One region of the Flexibacter flexilis DSM 6793 genome, then DNA from elsewhere that is predicted to be linked to it. Evidence: riboswitches for the same ligand, from Rfam matches in the RefSeq annotation. Region 1 holds a riboswitch; each other region holds the start of a gene.

Region 1 (5,764 bases):
CAATTTTCACGGCTGTATGCACGCGCGAAGTCGTTGCGCCGCCAATCATCAAAGGCACATTAAACTTCTGGCGTTCAAGCTCTTTTGCTACGTGTACCATCTCGTCGAGCGAAGGCGTAATCAGGCCACTAAGCCCAATAATATCTACTTTTTGTTCTTTGGCGGCGGCCAAAATCTTTTCTGCCGAAACCATTACGCCCAAGTCGATAATTTCGTAATTGTTACAACCCAACACCACACTAACTATGTTTTTGCCGATGTCGTGTACGTCGCCTTTCACGGTGGCCATCAGGATTTTGCCTGCCGTCTGGCTGCCCAAACCCTCGCCGCCGTTGCGTTGCTTTTCTTCTTCAATGTAAGGCAACAAATAGGCAACGGCTTTTTTCATTACACGCGCCGATTTTACCACTTGCGGCAAAAACATTTTTCCTTCGCTGAACAAGTCGCCCACTACGTTCATGCCGTCCATGAGTGGCCCTTCGATTACCTGCAAAGGTCTGTCGAAAAGTTGGCGGGCTTCCTCTACGTCTTGGTCTATGTAATCCACCACACCTTTTACGAGTGAGTGCGTAAGTCGCTCTTGTACAGTGGCTTTTCTCCAAGTTTCGTCTTTTACTTGTTCTTTGCCTTTGGCTTTAATATTTTCAGCAAAACTAACCAGTCGTTCGGTTGCATCGACTCTGCGATTCCATAACACATCTTCTACGAGTGCGAGCAAATCCGCTGGAATGTCTTCGTACACGGCAATCATGCCCGCGTTTACGATGCCCATGTCCATGCCCGCTTTGATGGCGCGATACAAAAACGCCGAGTGCATAGCTTCGCGCACTACGTCATTTCCCCTAAAACTAAACGAAATATTGCTTACGCCACCGCTCACTTTGGCATAAGGCAAATTTTTCTTTATCCATTCCGTCGCGTTCACGAAATCCACCGCATAATTGTTATGTTCCTCAATACCAGTGGATACAGTCAAAATGTTCGGGTCAAAAATGATGTCTTCGGGCGGAAAACCAACTTCATTCACCAAAATATTATAGGCTCTTTGGCAAATGGCAATACGGCGTTCATAGCTATCGGCTTGGCCTTGTTCATCGAAAGCCATCACCACCGTAGCCGCGCCATATTTCTGAATTTTGCGGGCGTGTTCCTTGAATTTTTCTTCTCCTTCTTTCAGGGAAATAGAATTAACAACGGCTTTGCCTTGTACGCATTTCAAACCCGCCTCAATTACGCTCCATTTGGACGAATCTATCATAATCGGGAGCTTGGCAATATCTGGCTCAGAGGCAATTAGATTCAAAAACGTAGTCATGGCCGCTTCCGAATCCAACATTCCTTCGTCCATGTTTACGTCTATGAGTTGCGCCCCGCCTTCTACTTGCTGACGCGCTACGGCCAGCGCATCTTCGTAGCGGTTTTCTTTAATCATACGCGCAAACGCTTTAGAGCCTGTTACGTTGGTGCGTTCGCCGATGTTTACAAAATTACTTCCTTCAAAAATTTTGAGCGGTTCTAAACCACTGAATTTGGGTAAATGCTCATGCGCAGGCACTTGGCGCGGTTTGTATTTGGCCGCCACGCGTGCAATGGCCTGAATGTGGTCGGGCGTAGTGCCGCAACAACCACCAATAATATTTACAAAATTGTTTTGTAGAAAATCCTCTATCGTGGCCGCCATCGTGTCGGGTTGCTCGTCGTATTGCCCGAACTCGTTGGGCAAGCCAGCATTCGGGTAAGCCGACGTAAAAAACGGAGCTTTATCGGAAAGTTCTTCCACGTAAGGGCGCAACAAATCCGCACCCAACGCGCAGTTGAAACCCACCGACAACAAAGGCACGTGCGAAACCGAGTACAAAAACGCCTCTACCGTTTGGCCAGAAAGCGTGCGACCGCTTGCGTCGGTAATCGTACCCGAAACCATCACAGGCAAGCGTGGTTGTTGTGGATTTTTATCAAAATATTCTTCAATGGCAAAAAGAGCCGCTTTGGCATTGAGCGTGTCGAAAATGGTTTCGACCAACAAAATATCTGCGCCACCGTCCACCAAACCGCGTACCTGTTCGGCGTAAGCCTCTACGAGTTGGTCGAAGGTTACGGCGCGATAACTTGGGTTGTTCACGTCGGGGGAAATGGAAGCCGTGCGGTTGGTTGGCCCTATTGCGCCAGCCACAAAACGTGGCGAAGCCTGCGGATGCGCGGCCATGTATTCGTTTACGGCTTCTTTGGCCAAACGCGCCGACTCAAAATTGAGTTCGTACACCCAATGTTCCATTTCGTAGTCGGCCATCGCGATAGACGTTCCGCTAAACGTATTGGTTTCGATGATGTCCGCGCCTGCTTGCAAATATTGCAAATGTATTTCCTTGATAATGTGTGGCTGCGTGAGCGAAAGCAAATCGTTGTTGCCTTTCAGTTCGCGCAGAAAATCTTTGAAACGCTCGCCTTTGTAGTCGGCTTCGGTGAGGTTGTAGCGTTGAATCATTGTGCCCATTGCGCCATCCAACACCAATATTTTTTGGGTGAGCAATTGGGGTAATTGTGTGTGATTGCTGGTATCTGCGGTAATCGTTCCCATGTATTTTTTATAAAAAAAGCCTAAACAGATTTATCCGAAAACTTCGGCAAAAGGCTACAGTACAAAAAGATGCAGGGAAGTGTGGGCTAACCAAACTTTATTGTAAAAGTTTGTCTGGCTTATCTTTCGCTGCATTGGCTCAGTGCCGATGTAGTGTAGGAATTAGCACCAACCTTTCTGCCATTATAAGCATTGGCGGTTGCTAAGACATCTTAGGGCCTATTCCCTCCGTCTTTCTGGATAAGTGTTGCAAATCTACGCAAAAAAGTATTCGTATCGAATTATTTACACATACAAAATTTGAGATAGCCCAAAGCTATGTAATACCAGACTCGTTTATGCAAATATTTTTTGTTCCGTATTTTTATATAGAACTTTGTATCAGTTTCTTAATTCAAACCCTAATTTATATGCGATTCAGTTTACTATTAATCAAAACAATTACCCTAACACTATTGAGTGTTACGGCTTTTGCTCAGCAAGAGGCTGCGCCGAAACCTTGCGGCACAAGCCATGTAATGAACAAACTTTTTGAGCAATATCCCGAACGCAAAGCGGCTTGGTTGGCACAGCGTAACGCACCTTTTGCGGTCAATGATACGGCCAGTATTTATGACAGTGTACTCATCATTCCTGTGGTGGTGCACGTGATTCATAACTATGGGCCAGAAAATGTTTCGGATGCGCAAATCTTTGATATGATGCGCATTATCAACGAAGATTTTGCCAAAATCAATAGTGATACGAATGCAGTTGATCCCGTATTTCAGCCTATTGTTGGCAAAACAAAAGTAGCATTTCGTTTGGCTCAAATAGACCCAGACGGCAATTGTACGCGCGGGATTACACGCCACGTTTCTGCGCTTACGGCTTCGGCAGACGATAACGTAAAAGATATTGTGAGTTGGAACACTAGCCAATATTTTAATATTTGGGTCGTGCGTACCATTTCATTTAATGCGGGAGCTTATGCCTATTATCCTGGTACGGTAGATCCTCAATATGAAGGGGTTGTGTGTTTGGCCTCTCAGTTTGGAAGTATGGGGGCGAGCAGTCCGAATAACTTTTCGGCTCGCACGATGACGCACGAAATAGGCCATTATTTCAACTTGGCTCATACGTGGGGCGACACCAACGAACCTGGTGCGCAAGACAATTGTCTTTGGGATGATGATGTAGAAGATACCCCCAACACGGTTGGCGTTGCCGATCAGGGGTGTAATAAAAATATGATGAGTTGCGGCGTGAAAAGCAATGTAGAAAACTACATGGATTATTCGAGTTGTGCGCGTATGTTTACCAATGGGCAAGTTACACGCATGAGAACGGCGTTACACTCCTCGATTGGTAGTCGCAACACGCTTTGGACTTTAGAAAATCGCCTTGCCACAGGCACAAACAATGGCTATGTAGCGAGTATTTGTGCGCCTGTTGCTGATTTTGACGCGGCTACACGTGTGATTTGTTCGGGTAAAACGTCTGAGTTTACCCCTCTTATTGGCAATGTTGCAAGCCTAGATTCAGTCCATTACTTGTGGACATTTGAAGGAGGTATGCCCAACACTTCGACCGAAGCCAACCCCGTTATTACTTATAACAGCGCAGGTATTTTCAGCGTAAAACTTATGGCCTATACGAGTGGTGGCGCAGATTCGATTACGAAAGAAAATTTTGTAACTGTCAATTCGGGTACTGCTGCTTATTCGGCTGCATTGGGAATAAGCGAAAGTTTTGAGGAAAGCAGTTTCCCTTTGTTTGCCAATAACCTAGACAAAACATGGAGTATTGTGAATGGCCCATCTGTAACCTCTCCAACATGGCAACGGAATGTAGCCGCAAGTACAACGGGGAGTGCTAGTATAGTGATTGCTAATGCGTTATTGCCAGACAATGCGCTGAACAGCATTATTACACCTACGTTTCATATCTCGTCGGTAGGATCTCCCGTAGGGCTTCGCTTCAAAATGGCATTTGCCAAAACAGCCTCCAATAATAAAGACCAACTCAAGGTTTATGTATCCAAAGACTGCGGCAAAACATGGCAAGGTGTTATTTATAGTAAGTTGGCCTCCGCAACAGGAACACCACTGAGTACGGTAGGCAATACCAATTATTACGAAGGCACTTCTTTTGTTCCGACGGCTAGCCAATGGCGCACGGAAACGGTCAATATCAACAACTATGTTCAATACGAAAATGTGCGTTTTAAGTTTGAAATGAAAAGTGCGGGCGGCGGGAACTTATACATTGATGATGTAGAAATCGTAACAGTTCCGTCGGTGGGAACAGCAGAGCTAATCAAACAATATGAAATTAGTATTGCGCCCAACCCGACCAATCACAATAGCCAATTGAGTTATGTTTTGGGTAAACAAGAAAATATCAGACTGCAACTTACGGATTTGTTGGGTCGGGAAATCTGGCAACAAGTTCAGCCCAACGCCGCAGGCCAACAACAAATCGACTTGCCGATGCAGCAGCTAAGCGCGGGAATGTACCTCTTGCATTTGCAAATTGGCAACCAAAGCCTTAGTCAGAAAATAATAAAGAACTAAAAACCTCTCAACGGCATTTGTAACAAGAAAGCAAATGCCGTTTTTTGTGGCCGATTTTAGTCAAAACAAATACGAAACAACCTACGTGTTCAGGATTTGAGTTAAAATTACTACATTTGAAATCGCATATTTGAACTTATATTCTTCAACTAAAAATATTTTTATTCCATTGAAAACTTCAGATAAAATATACGTGGCGGGTCATCGTGGAATGGTAGGCTCGGCTATCGTGCGCAAACTCCAAAAAGAAGGTTTTACTAATATATTGGTTCGCACCTCCAAAGAACTAGACCTTGCCAACCAAGCGGCCGTAGAAGCATTTTTTGAAGCAGAAAAGCCCGATTACGTGTTTTTGGCCGCCGCCAAAGTAGGCGGAATCAATGCCAACAATATTTATCGTGCAGATTTTATTTACCAAAATCTCATGATTGAAGCCAACGTCATTCATCAGGCCTATAAGCATAACGTAAAGAAATTGTTGTTCTTGGGTTCGTCGTGTATTTATCCGAAAATGGCTCCGCAGCCACTCAAAGAAGAATATTTGCTTACGGGCACGCTTGAGCCGACCAATGAGCCGTATGCTATTGCCAAAATTGCTGGTATTAAGTTGTGCGAATCGTACCGCGACCAA
Region 2 (5,764 bases), on a different contig from region 1:
CGGTGGCTTTCGTGCAAGCACTTTAAAACCGAAAAATGAGAAAAGAAAAAAGCGCAACCTTACCAATCGAGGTTGCGCTTTTTTAATAAATTTCAATTATCCAAATAAACATCAAACTTATATGAAGCAATGAGGCCAGAGGCCATATAAACACACTGAATTTTCAGTAACTTGTTTCTGTTTTATTAAGCAACCCACTGTTTTTCAAGTAAATGGGGTGCTACAAATTCCCGTTCGAACTCGCGCACACAAACGGTTATTTTTTCATTTTCAATCAAAAAACCATCGTGTCCGTAAGCCGAATCTATTTCCACATAATGCCCTTGCGCAATGTGGCGGGCAATTTGTTTTTGTTCGCTTGGAGGAAAAAGAACATCGGATTTGATACCAATCACCAGCGTATGCGCCCGAATTTGTCCCAGAGCTACTTCCACGCCGCCACGTCCGCGCCCTACGTCGTGCAAATCCATTGCTTGCGAGAGTCTGTAATAGCTATAAGCATTGAAACGCGCCACCAATTTTTCGGCCTGATAACGCTGATACGAAGCAGCTTTAAATCCGTTTTGAATCGCTGATTCGGCATCTTCGTCGGTTTGGTTTTTCTGATACGAACTGTAATTTCTGTACGAAAGCATCGCGGTTGCGCGTGCTGCTTTCAGGCCAGCCAAACCCGCTTCGGGGCTGTCGGTTTGCCAAGTGGCATCCGCTTCGATGGCCAATCGCTGTGCTTCGTTAAAGGCAATGCCCCAAGCCGAATGCACCGCATTAGTCGCCGTTACGACTACTTTTGAGAAAATATTGGGGTTAATAATCGCCCATTCTAAGGCCTGTTGGCCGCCCAAAGAGCCACCAATTAGCGTATTTATTTTTTTGATATTCAAATGCTTACGCAAAAGCTCGTGCGCCTGCGCCATGTCCCTGATGCTTAGCACTGGGAACGAATGAAAATAAGGCTTGCCCGATTGTGGATTGACAGAAAGCGGCTGCGTAGAACCATAACACGAACCCAAGACATTCGCACAAACGATAAAATGTTGCTCTGGGTCAAACAGTTTACCTGCGCCAATGAGTCCGTCCCACCAGTCGGCGGCATCGGAGTTGCCCGTAAGGGCGTGGCAGACCCAAATCACGTTGTCGGCAGCTTCGTTGAGTTGGCCGTAGGTGTGAAAAGCTATCGTTATTTCGGGCAGCTCGCCGCCCAAGTCTAAAGCGAATGGCTCGCGAGAGGTATATTCTTGCCTGCTATTCATACGCAATACATTTTTGTTTTGAAAGAAAGTAATTATAGGTTTCTCCAGATAAAAAGGTAGGAGGCGAGCTTATGTACTCGCCCTTACCCGTAATAACCTAATATATCTGTTAAGCACACGCAACAACATTACAAATTAACAAGTCCTAAATACAGAACGGTCAATCCTGTTGCATCAAATAACGAGCCTTTCGGCATCGTAGAACACCATAAAATTTTTATAAGAAAATCACACGTTCGGATTTTCGTTTAATGGTTTTTACTCACATATTCTAAACATACAAATCGCTAAATTTCAGCGTTTTGCGATATTTTTAAGCAGTTACGGCAATCGCTGCGAAAGCCTGTGCAAAGTCTGCTTTGATGTCGTCTATATGCTCAATTCCCGCCGACACGCGCAACAAACCAGGGTTTACACCTGCGTTGATTTGCTCTTCGTCCGAAAGTTGTTGGTGGGTGGTAGAAGCTGGGTGAATGATGAGTGATTTTGCATCGCCCACATTGGCCAAGTGGCTTACCAATTTGAGATTGTTCACGAAATTTTCGGCTTGTTCGCGGCCACCTTTTATCACAAAAGAAAGTACGCCGCCGTATCCGTTTGTCAAATATTTTTTAGCTAAAGCATTGTATTTGCTGCTTTCCAAACCTGGGTAATTCACCGATTCTACGTCTTCGTGTTTTTCGAGCCATTGCGCCAAAGCTAAGGCATTGTCCACGTGGCGTTGTACTCTAAGTGAGAGGGTTTCAAGGCCTTGCAAAAGCAAAAACGAGTTGAATGGGCTAATGGCTGGGCCAAAATCGCGCAAACCTTCTACACGTGCACGAATCGCAAACGCGATGTTACCGAATGGACCTTCTGTGCCGAACACGTCCCAGAATTTAAGGCCGTGATAACCTTCGGCTGGCTCCGTGAATTGCGGATATTTGCCATTGCCCCAGTTGAAATTGCCACCGTCCACGATTACGCCGCCGATGCTTGTTCCATGCCCGCCAATCCATTTGGTAGCCGAAGCCACGACCACGTGCGCACCATGTTTGAGCGGTTGGAACAAATAGCCGCCTGCGCCAAACGTATTGTCCACGATAAGCGGCAAATCATATTTGTTGGCTACGGCTGCAATTGCCTCAAAATCAGGAATATTAAATTCAGGATTACCAATAGTTTCCAAATACAAGGCTTTTGTATTTTGGTCAATGAGTTTTTCAAAAGAGGCTGCTTTGTCGCCTTCGGCAAAACGCGCCTCAATGCCCAAACGCTTGAAGGCTACTTTGAATTGGTTGTAAGTGCCGCCATACAAAAACGATGTACTTACGAAGTTGTCGCCAGCCTGCAAAATGTTATTCAGAGCCAAAAACTGCGCCGCTTGTCCCGAAGACGTTGCCACAGCCGCCACGCCACCTTCCAACGCCGCGATGCGCTTTTCAAACACATCAGTTGTCGGGTTCATGATACGCGTATAAATATTGCCAAACTCTTTGAGTGCGAACAAATTAGCACCGTGTTCCGCATTTTTGAACACATACGAAGTAGTTTGATAAATAGGCACAGCGCGAGAACCTGTAGTTGGGTCGGCTTCTTGGCCTGCGTGCAATTGGAGCGTTTCGAATCTGAATGTTGCTGACATAACGATAATATTTGGGTTTTGAAAAGATTTTAAATTGATTGGAAGGTAACTGGCCTGTGAAGAGGCCAGTTAGTTAGTTAAGTATAATTGGAAATGAAAAAGGTACAAGATTTGGAGCCGTTTGGGAAAGAATGGGTACGGCAAACCCGTTAGCTGTTTGGGAATTTCTATGCTTTAAATTGAAGCAATGAGATGAAAGCCGAGTAGTTGGTAAGAATACACTACAAGCCTAACAGCCCAAAACCATCAGAAACACGAAATTGCGAGCCTAATAGCTGGAGTTAACAACAGCAACAACAACAGTGTTGCATTCCACGAAATGACATTGAATAAATAACTTGGGTTGTACCGAAGCGAACCGAATTCGTTTTGGACGTTTGCGTAAAATCTTTGATGGCTGTGATAATGTTGTTTGAACTTTCCATTTTTTCCTTCTATGAATTTATAGTTCCTAAAATGTTTTTAGGCAGGAGTTAGCACCTTTCCCTTTGGGGCGGTTGCTAGAAGTTCGTAGAGCCTGTTCTCTCCCTTCTTCTGTATAAAATCAAGTGGCCTGCTACGGAAGCGCATCATTGACTTTTGCGATACAAAGGTACAATGCTATTTTTTGGAAAAGCAAATTTTGTAACGCATTTTTTTGATATTCTTATCTCGTCAAAAAGCTAAACACTTTATAATAAGTGTTTTGTGTTTTGAAAATATTTTAAAAAAACATAAATAGCTTGGCATTTATGGCGCAAAAAAAGAGGGATAGAAACAGTATTCTATCCCTCTTTTAGTTTTTATTTGCCTAATGCTTTTAGCTTTTCATCTACTTCCGCGATTTTGTCGGCGCGTTTGAGATAGCCATAAAGTTTAGATAAAACTTTGAGTGTTTCTACATCTTTAGGCTGTGTTTTGTGCGCTTTCTCGAAGTAAGGAACAGCTTGTGCCATTTTGCCTTTGGCTTCTGTTTCTAGCTTTTTGCCGTTGCGTTGGTATGTGGCCAAATCCATTTTATTGGCTTTGTTGAATAGGTCAGAGCCTTGATTGTAGTAGAATGTTCCTACGTTGAAGTTGCCTTCAAATGACATAGAATCTACGGCAAGAGCTTTGTTGTACAAAGAAAGAGCTTCATCGTTGAGGGCTTTGGCTTCGGCTGGAGCTTTTTTCGTGCTGGCTTCCTTAGAAAGCATATCACCTTTCACCAAATACAATGAAGTATTGCTTGGGTCAAGTTTGATAGCTTCGTCAAGTTTGGCTTTCGCTTCTGCCGAACGATTTTGCGTCAAATAAATATTCAACTCGTCAATCAACAAATTTTTGTTGTCAGGGAAGTCTTTGCGGCCTTGTGCCAAGATAGCAAGCGCATCATCAAACTTTTTGTTTTGTTGCGCAAAGTCGGCCATGTATTTGTACATTCCCAAGTTTTTGTACTTGAGTGTTACCAACTTGTCGTAGTATGTTTTTGCTTGCGGATAGTCGTTCAGATCCACTGCCGAGTAAGTCGCGTTGCGATAAGCAAGCGTATCTTCTGGCTTCATTTCCATCGCCAAACGATAGTTGTCTATGGCTTCTTTGTGTTTCTTTTCTGTATCAAATTTGATAGCCGTATTCAAAACACCCACCCAAACATTCTCCATATTGGCTTTGGCATCTTTGGCATAGCTGCCATCAGGCTTGTCAAGTTCGATTGCTTTTTTGAAAGATTTATAAGCCACAGATGCGCCAGAGTCGCCAGCAAGCCCCTGAAATGCAGGCAATTGTGTGTTTACAATGTCAATGTAAATCGCGCCGCGTTCGTACCAGCCTTTAGGCTTTGTATAAACTTTGTCCTTAACGATTGCCTTTTCGATGCTTACACGCGCTTTGTCCAAAAGACCGTTTTTGTGATTGAGGATAGCATCCGTAAGGTCAGGGTCTTGTTGAGCCATTGCCGCAAAACTTGCCGACATAGCCAACAGGGTTAATTTCGCTTTTTTCATGTTAATTGCTCTTTTTGTTTTAATCGGTAAAACTCGTTTAAAGCTGGGTGAAAGATAAATATTTTCTCGAAAGAAAAAGAATTGGCCTACTCATTTGCATTTTTTAGATACAAAAAGCAGGCCAGTTTTATTTAAAATTATTCTGTTGCTGTCGTTTCCGTTGCCTCGTCTGTGGTATTTTCGGAGGTTTCGTCCGTTAGGATTTCCACTTCCTCCACTTCGTCTTCCTCAATTTTGGCAATAGAAGAAATGGCATCCGTATCGTTGAGCTTGATGAGGCGAACGCCTTGCGTGGCTCTGCCCATTACGCGCAACTCCGAAACGCTCATGCGGATTGTCAGACCCGACTTGTTGATAATCATTAGGCCGTTGTTGTCGTTTACGTCCATGATGGCTACCAACTTGCCTGTTTTGTCAGTGATGTTCAGTGTCTTAACACCTTTGCCGCCTCTGTTTGTAACTCTATATTCTTCGATAGATGAGCGTTTGCCGTAGCCTTTTTCGGACACTACCAACAGATTGGTTTCGGGGTTGCTGATACACACCAAACCGACTACGCGGTCGTTTTCGTCTTCGAGCGTAACACCGCGTACACCTGCCGCATTACGTCCCATTGGGCGCACTTGGTCTTCAGGGAAACGCACCACACGACCCGAACGTTTGGCCAACATGATTTGCGCGTTGCCGTCCGTGAGGCGTACATCTAACAAACGATCGCCTTCGTTGATGGTAATGGCATTGATACCCGCCAAACGAGGGCGCGAATATGCCTCCAAAGACGTTTTCTTGATCGTGCCTTTTTCCGTACACATTACCAAGAACGTGTTATTGATATAATCTTCATTATCAAGGTTTTTAACGTTGATAACAGCACGTACACGGTCTTCTTTTTCTATGTTGATAAGGTTCTGAATCGGGCGACCTTT
Region 3 (5,764 bases), on a different contig from region 1:
GTCTTGTACCAAACTTCCCAACTGCGGTTGGCGATAGCCTGCATTAATGTTCCAAAAAATCTGTTTGGCTTTTACATCCAAATTCGGGAAACTGACTTGTACACGACTTTTAAGAGGTATCACCAATTGCACGTTGCCGCGAATCAGCCCAAATTTGAGTGAGTCGCCCGAATTTTGGATAGATTGTTCTGGTGTATATTCTGCGCCAATTTTGATATTTGGCCTAAAAACATAATTCAAATCAAGGCTTTGCGCTTGCGCCCCAGACCATATAGCAGCAGCCATCACCGCCACACCAAAGAGTTTGATTTTTTGTAACATATTTTTCCCGACGATTTAAGTGTGTAAGTAAAGATAAAAGTTTTGTGATGATTTCAAAAAAAAGAGGGTTCGGATAATGCACCCGAACCCTCTCAAATATTTGGCCAAACATTTATCTTTCCTGATAATAAATGATAATCACGGCTTTGCGGTCTTTGGCTTTGCCTTTTTTCTGGGCAATGGCACTTTGGTCGGCATAGGTTTCGCCGTAGCCTTTCGGTACTACTTTGTTCGCCGCAATGCCTTTTTTGCCCAAATACGTCAGTACGGCTTTAGCGCGATTGCGCGAATAATCCACGTTGGCATCGTCGCCGCCCACCGCGTCGGTGTGGCCTTCCACGATTGCGCCCACTACATTTTGCGGATTTTTACCTTGCAAAAGCCTGTCCAATGCCTTTTTGAATTTGGGGCTAAGTTCCGTGTCTGCATTGTCAAAATATACGGTGTCGGTCAGCAACGCAGGGGATTTTTTCTCCGAAAATACCGCCGAAATATTGACGCTTTCATTGGTAAGTAGCTTTTTACTTTTGTCGGTTTTACGCGCCATGCCATAATAAGTAGCGTATTTTACTTTTTGCAAAGGCGTGATTTCTCTCGGATTCCAGCGCATCAGTACCGCCGCGTCGGTGTAACCGCTGCCGCTTGGCGTGTAATCCCAAACGACGCGATGAAAATACGGCCAACGACCAATCGCCAACTCGTCGGGTTTGGTGGCTTCGGCTTGCTGCGTCAGGATTTCGGCGGTGTGGTCGCTTAAATCGCCTTCCGTGCGGTACAAAAACACTTGCTTGGGAATTTGCGCCCCTTCAAATTTGGTTTCGACGGTTACGCGTTTGCCGTCTGCGTCAAGTTTGGGCGCATCGTTGTCGGCTATCATGTTGTCTATCAGGAGCAAAAGTCCGACAGTGTTATTAACCAAAGTCTTGTTCGTAAATTCGTATTCGATGCGATAATAACGCGCCGCGCCTGTGCTATCCACTTCGGCCAAGTTGTTATCTACGGGAATGAGCCTTTGCAAAAGTTTTATTCCCTCAAATTCAAACTCCATTTCACTAAACTTCTTTTTGCCAACCACTTTCATTTTTTTTGTCGTACAAATATGCTGCACGTTGCCGCCCAAGCCGCCATAATTACTGGCGTATTTGTCGTTTACTTTTATCACAAAATGCGAAGTAGAAGCAGGAATCGGGAAGCCGTACATCAAGCGAATGCCATTTGCGCCAATGGTAAAACGCCCATCGTCGGGGCCGCCGCAATCGGCAGTAGAACTATAAGTGCGCTTTGGTTTGAGCAAATCGCAAGCCGCAAAGCTGGCCAATGCAACAGCCAACAAGCTGATTTTTAGAACGTTTGTATATTTCATGTTTGTAGGTTGAATTAAAACAAAGCCTTTTGTTCAAAGATAAAAAAAGGCTTTAGATTTTAAATACACGCGTCCATTTCCAACACAAAATCAGATAAATGTAGTAGCCACCAAAGAAAAAAGGCTTTAAGCAAACAATGTTTACCTAAAGCCTATTGCACAATAATATTAACCGATTACTATAAACTATCATTAAATATTCTGTAGTTCGGCAGCCTCCAGCACAGGAATTTGGCTAAGGGCTTGGCGCAAATCGTCTATCAAATCCTCAGGGCTTTCGATGCCCACCGACAGACGAATTAGCGAATCTTGTACGCCCGAAAGCAGGCGTTTTTCGCGCGGAATAGATGCGTGCGTCATCAGGGCAGGTTGGCACACAAGGCTTTTCACGCCGCCCAAACTTTCGGCTAATTTGAAATATTGCGTCGAAGAAACCACTTTTTTGGCCGCTTCAATCGTGTCGTTTTTGAGGCTGAACGAAATCACGCCACCAAATAAATTATTTTGTTGGGCTTTGGCAATCTCGTGGTTTTTGTGCTGTTCGAGGCCTGGGTAATAGAGTTTGTCCACTTGCGGACAGCTTTCCAGAAATCGCGCCACTTTCAGGGCGTTGGCCGACTGCTCGCGCACACGCAACTCGATGGTTTCGATGCCGCGAATCACCAAAAACGAGTCCCAAGGGCCAAGAATACCGCCCGTAGAATTTTGGGTAAATTTGACGCGTTCGCCCAAAGCAGCATCTTTTACTACCACCAAACCCGCCACCAAATCCGAGTGGCCGCCAATGTATTTGGTGGCACTGTGAATCACGATGTCCGCGCCCAACTCAAACGGCAATTGCGCCACTGGGCTGGCAAACGTGTTATCCACCACCACCAACGCACCAACACGTTTGGCGTAGCTGCAAATAGTGGCTATATCGCTGACTTTCAGCGTAGGATTAGTTGGCGATTCGAGCCAAATAAACTTGGTATTTTCGTTGAGATACGGCAAAATATTTTCTGCGTCGGTCGTGTCCACGTAGTGAACTTTGATGCCAAATTTTTGGTAAACGTGCGTAAACAAACGGTACGCGCCGCCATAAATATCATCTACGGCAATGATTTCGTCGCCTGCGCTGAGCAGTTTCACCACCGCATCAATGGCCGCCAAACCTGTGGCAAACGCATAGCCGCTGTGCCCTTTTTCGAGGTTGGCGATTACGTCTTCCAACACTTTGCGCGTGGGATTGTTGCTACGGGCATAATCGTAGCCTTTGTGTACACCAGGTTCGGACTGTACGAACGTAGAAGTCTGATACACAGGAACGGAGATAGAACCTGTTAGTTCATCTACTGGAATGGAATGGAGAATTTCAGTTTGTCTACTCATGATTGATTAACATTTTATTGATTGAACAATAAAACCTTAATCAAGAGCAGCTTCAGGAGGAGCTGAATGCTTTTTTGGGAGAAAAGTTGAGCCTTTTTTACGTTGGAATAAAAAAGAGTCATCTCTTATCTATCCCAGAATTTCTTCTGGGTTGGAGTTAGCACCTTCACTTTTTTGTTAAGTGGGTTGCTAAAGCTTCATCGGGCCAAATCCCTCTGCTTTTCTTGATAAGATTTCTTACTTAGAAAGAACGTTTGATGCTGCAAAGCTAAAAGACGTTTTTGGGATAAACAAATTACCTATATGCTTTTCATGTATATCACCGCCCCGAAATCGGCCATTAAAGCCATAAAAATGATACAAATTTTAATCAAATAAATTACTGTAAGTCAGTTGATTATAAATAAAATTTAGACTCAGTAAAAATTTTCCGAAAAAACTTAAAAAAATTGAGGCGGAAGGCATCAAGACACAATCTTCAATCTTTGGGCGGTGTTTTTTGGGGTGACAGCATTTGTTAAATGTACCTTCTATTAAAAAAAGCTAAATATTTGTTTTTAACTTTTGCTATTGTACATTTACAGGAGTCATTTATACCTATTTTCTACTTCTTTAAAAAAAAACGCCCGAAATATGCGCTATTTCCGAATGAGCCTCTATAGCTTATTGCTACTATTCGCTGTATTTTCTTGCAATAAATCCCAAAATCAAGATATTACCTTCGATGTAGGGTTTAATTCACAACCCAAGTTTACTGGTACTTTTCAGGATTCTAAAGGCACAGAATTTGTTTATTTTGCCGAGCCAGTTTCTCGAAAATGTATTAAAGTTTTTAGCACGACAGGCCAATATCTTTATACTATTCCGCTCAAAGAAGCCATTGGCTTTCTGCAACATATTGGCGGAATACAGATAGTTTCCAAAGATACTATCGTAATTAATTCCGAATACACCAATCAGTTATGTGCCATCAACAGCGAAGGAACAATACTAAAAAAAATATTTCTAAATGACATTGTACCTGACAAAATAAATCAATATGAGTTCGGTACATCGTATATGAATTACCCTGTTTCTATCCAAAAATCGTTGTTTTTTGCCGCTGATTGGAGTAGTAATCTAAATGATGAGAAAGCAGGTAAAGTACCTCAAGAATCAGATAAATACCATGAATATCGTGCTCAACAACAATTGTATAAACCGTATTTATTGAGGATAACCAATATTTTAGATAAACCTACGGCAGAATTTGGGGCTGATTCTTTTTATTATAAAATAAATAATACTGACAAATTTACTTATCCCGAACTACCATTTTTCACACATGCTAATGACAAGTTATTTTTAATTACGCCTTACGATAAAAATATATTTGTGGTCGATGAAAATACACTGAAAATAGAAAATAAAATCCCCATTCATTCTGCTCATACCAATATTGGTATCAAGCCAATTCCAATAGATAGCTTCGATATTTTAGGAAATGAGGCTACGTTAAATTACAAATTTCAGACTATTGGTTCTAATACCAGAGTATTTTTTAACGAAAAACAAAACCTATACTATGTAATCGTATTGCATAGCACTAATCATAAAATGACAACACGCGATAGAACTGAGGCCAGAGGCTTTTCTATTATTACTTTAGATAGCACTTTCAAACAAATAGCTGAGCGTAATTTTGCTAATACAGATTACTTCGGTGTATATATTTTCCCCATTAAAAATGGGTTATTGATAGACAAAAAAGCTAAACCAAATGAAAAACAAATCACTTTCACACTTTTTAAGTATTTATAGCCTTATGGCGTTTGTTTTTTTGTGCCAGTGTAGCCCAAAAGAAACCATTACCGATGAAAAATATAAAACACTGTCGGAATATTTTTCGCAAAAACATGATGTAAGAATTAGCCCAGCAATTAAGCGAATATTTGTACTGACCGAAAAAGAATGTGTGGGTTGTAATGCTCGTTTTTCGCGGCTTATTTCCAGCAACATCAACGACACGTCCAGTATTGTATTGGTTGCGGCATCGGGTACGGCAGTCGATATTTCGATTTTTACAGACCAGCCCACCCAAAATGTCTATTTTGATGAGGAGGCTCCCGAAACCAACCCGTTATTTGCTCACACGCAAGCGATTTTTCTTAAAAATCAGGCTGTTGATACGATTGTTGCCATCAAAGCAGCCGAGCTACAACAGCAATTCGATTTTATTAAAAACCGAAAATAAGTATCAGCAAATAATTGATTATCAAACACCAACAAAAAACGCAACTCTTACGGGCTGCGTTTTTTTGTATTTATACCTTAAATCCGATACCGCAAACCCGCGTACAACATTCGGCCCAACACATTGCCCCACACCATCGAAGCATCAAAATACGGCGTGTAAGGGTCTTCGGCGGACAAAATCAGGCGTTTTTGGCGGTAGCTGGTTAGGTTTTCGCCACCCACGTACACATCTAATTTCTTAGAAAAACTTTTCGTAATCTGGGCATTTAGCTGCACATAATCAGGCGAATACGTTCCCATTTGATAGGCTTCAGGGTTGCTGGCTGTGCTTGGCAAACGCTTTTTGCCCCACCATTGCGCCGTTACGTCAAATTTCCATTGGCTGCGCGTGGCATAACCCACATTCACGAAGGCGCGGTGCTGCGCTACCAACGGTTTTTGCAACCAATCCGTTTGGCGGTATCGGGTACGCAC

Evidence for each region. Region 1 has a riboswitch for S-adenosylmethionine ahead of metH (methionine synthase). Riboswitches for the same ligand answer to the same signal wherever they lie in the genome.
Region 2: linked by a shared signal. The riboswitch ahead of BM090_RS07885 (O-acetylhomoserine aminocarboxypropyltransferase/cysteine synthase family protein) and the one ahead of metH (methionine synthase) in region 1 are both predicted to bind S-adenosylmethionine.
Region 3: linked by a shared signal. The riboswitch ahead of BM090_RS06290 (trans-sulfuration enzyme family protein) and the one ahead of metH (methionine synthase) in region 1 are both predicted to bind S-adenosylmethionine.

The regions. Positions count from the first base shown of each region.
Region 1 is NZ_FOLE01000007.1:154,944-160,707, reverse strand. Features, by position in the region: gene metH (methionine synthase) at 1-2,578, opposite strand, end outside; SAM riboswitch class I at 2,695-2,825, opposite strand; gene BM090_RS12255 (M43 family zinc metalloprotease) at 2,989-5,133, shown strand; gene fcl (GDP-L-fucose synthase) at 5,303-5,764, shown strand, end outside.
Region 2 is NZ_FOLE01000004.1:36,132-41,895, reverse strand. Features, by position in the region: gene hutH (histidine ammonia-lyase) at 1-26, shown strand, start outside; gene metX (homoserine O-acetyltransferase MetX) at 186-1,250, opposite strand; gene BM090_RS07885 (O-acetylhomoserine aminocarboxypropyltransferase/cysteine synthase family protein) at 1,564-2,874, opposite strand; SAM riboswitch class I at 3,314-3,419, opposite strand; gene BM090_RS07880 (tetratricopeptide repeat protein) at 3,657-4,838, opposite strand; gene gyrA (DNA gyrase subunit A) at 4,976-5,764, opposite strand, start outside.
Region 3 is NZ_FOLE01000002.1:582,618-588,381, reverse strand. Features, by position in the region: gene BM090_RS06300 (DUF6268 family outer membrane beta-barrel protein) at 1-321, opposite strand, end outside; gene BM090_RS06295 (OmpA family protein) at 434-1,684, opposite strand; gene BM090_RS06290 (trans-sulfuration enzyme family protein) at 1,877-3,055, opposite strand; SAM riboswitch class I at 3,178-3,289, opposite strand; gene BM090_RS06285 (DUF4221 family protein) at 3,704-4,855, shown strand; gene BM090_RS06280 (hypothetical protein) at 4,815-5,288, shown strand; gene BM090_RS06275 (TonB-dependent receptor) at 5,366-5,764, opposite strand, start outside.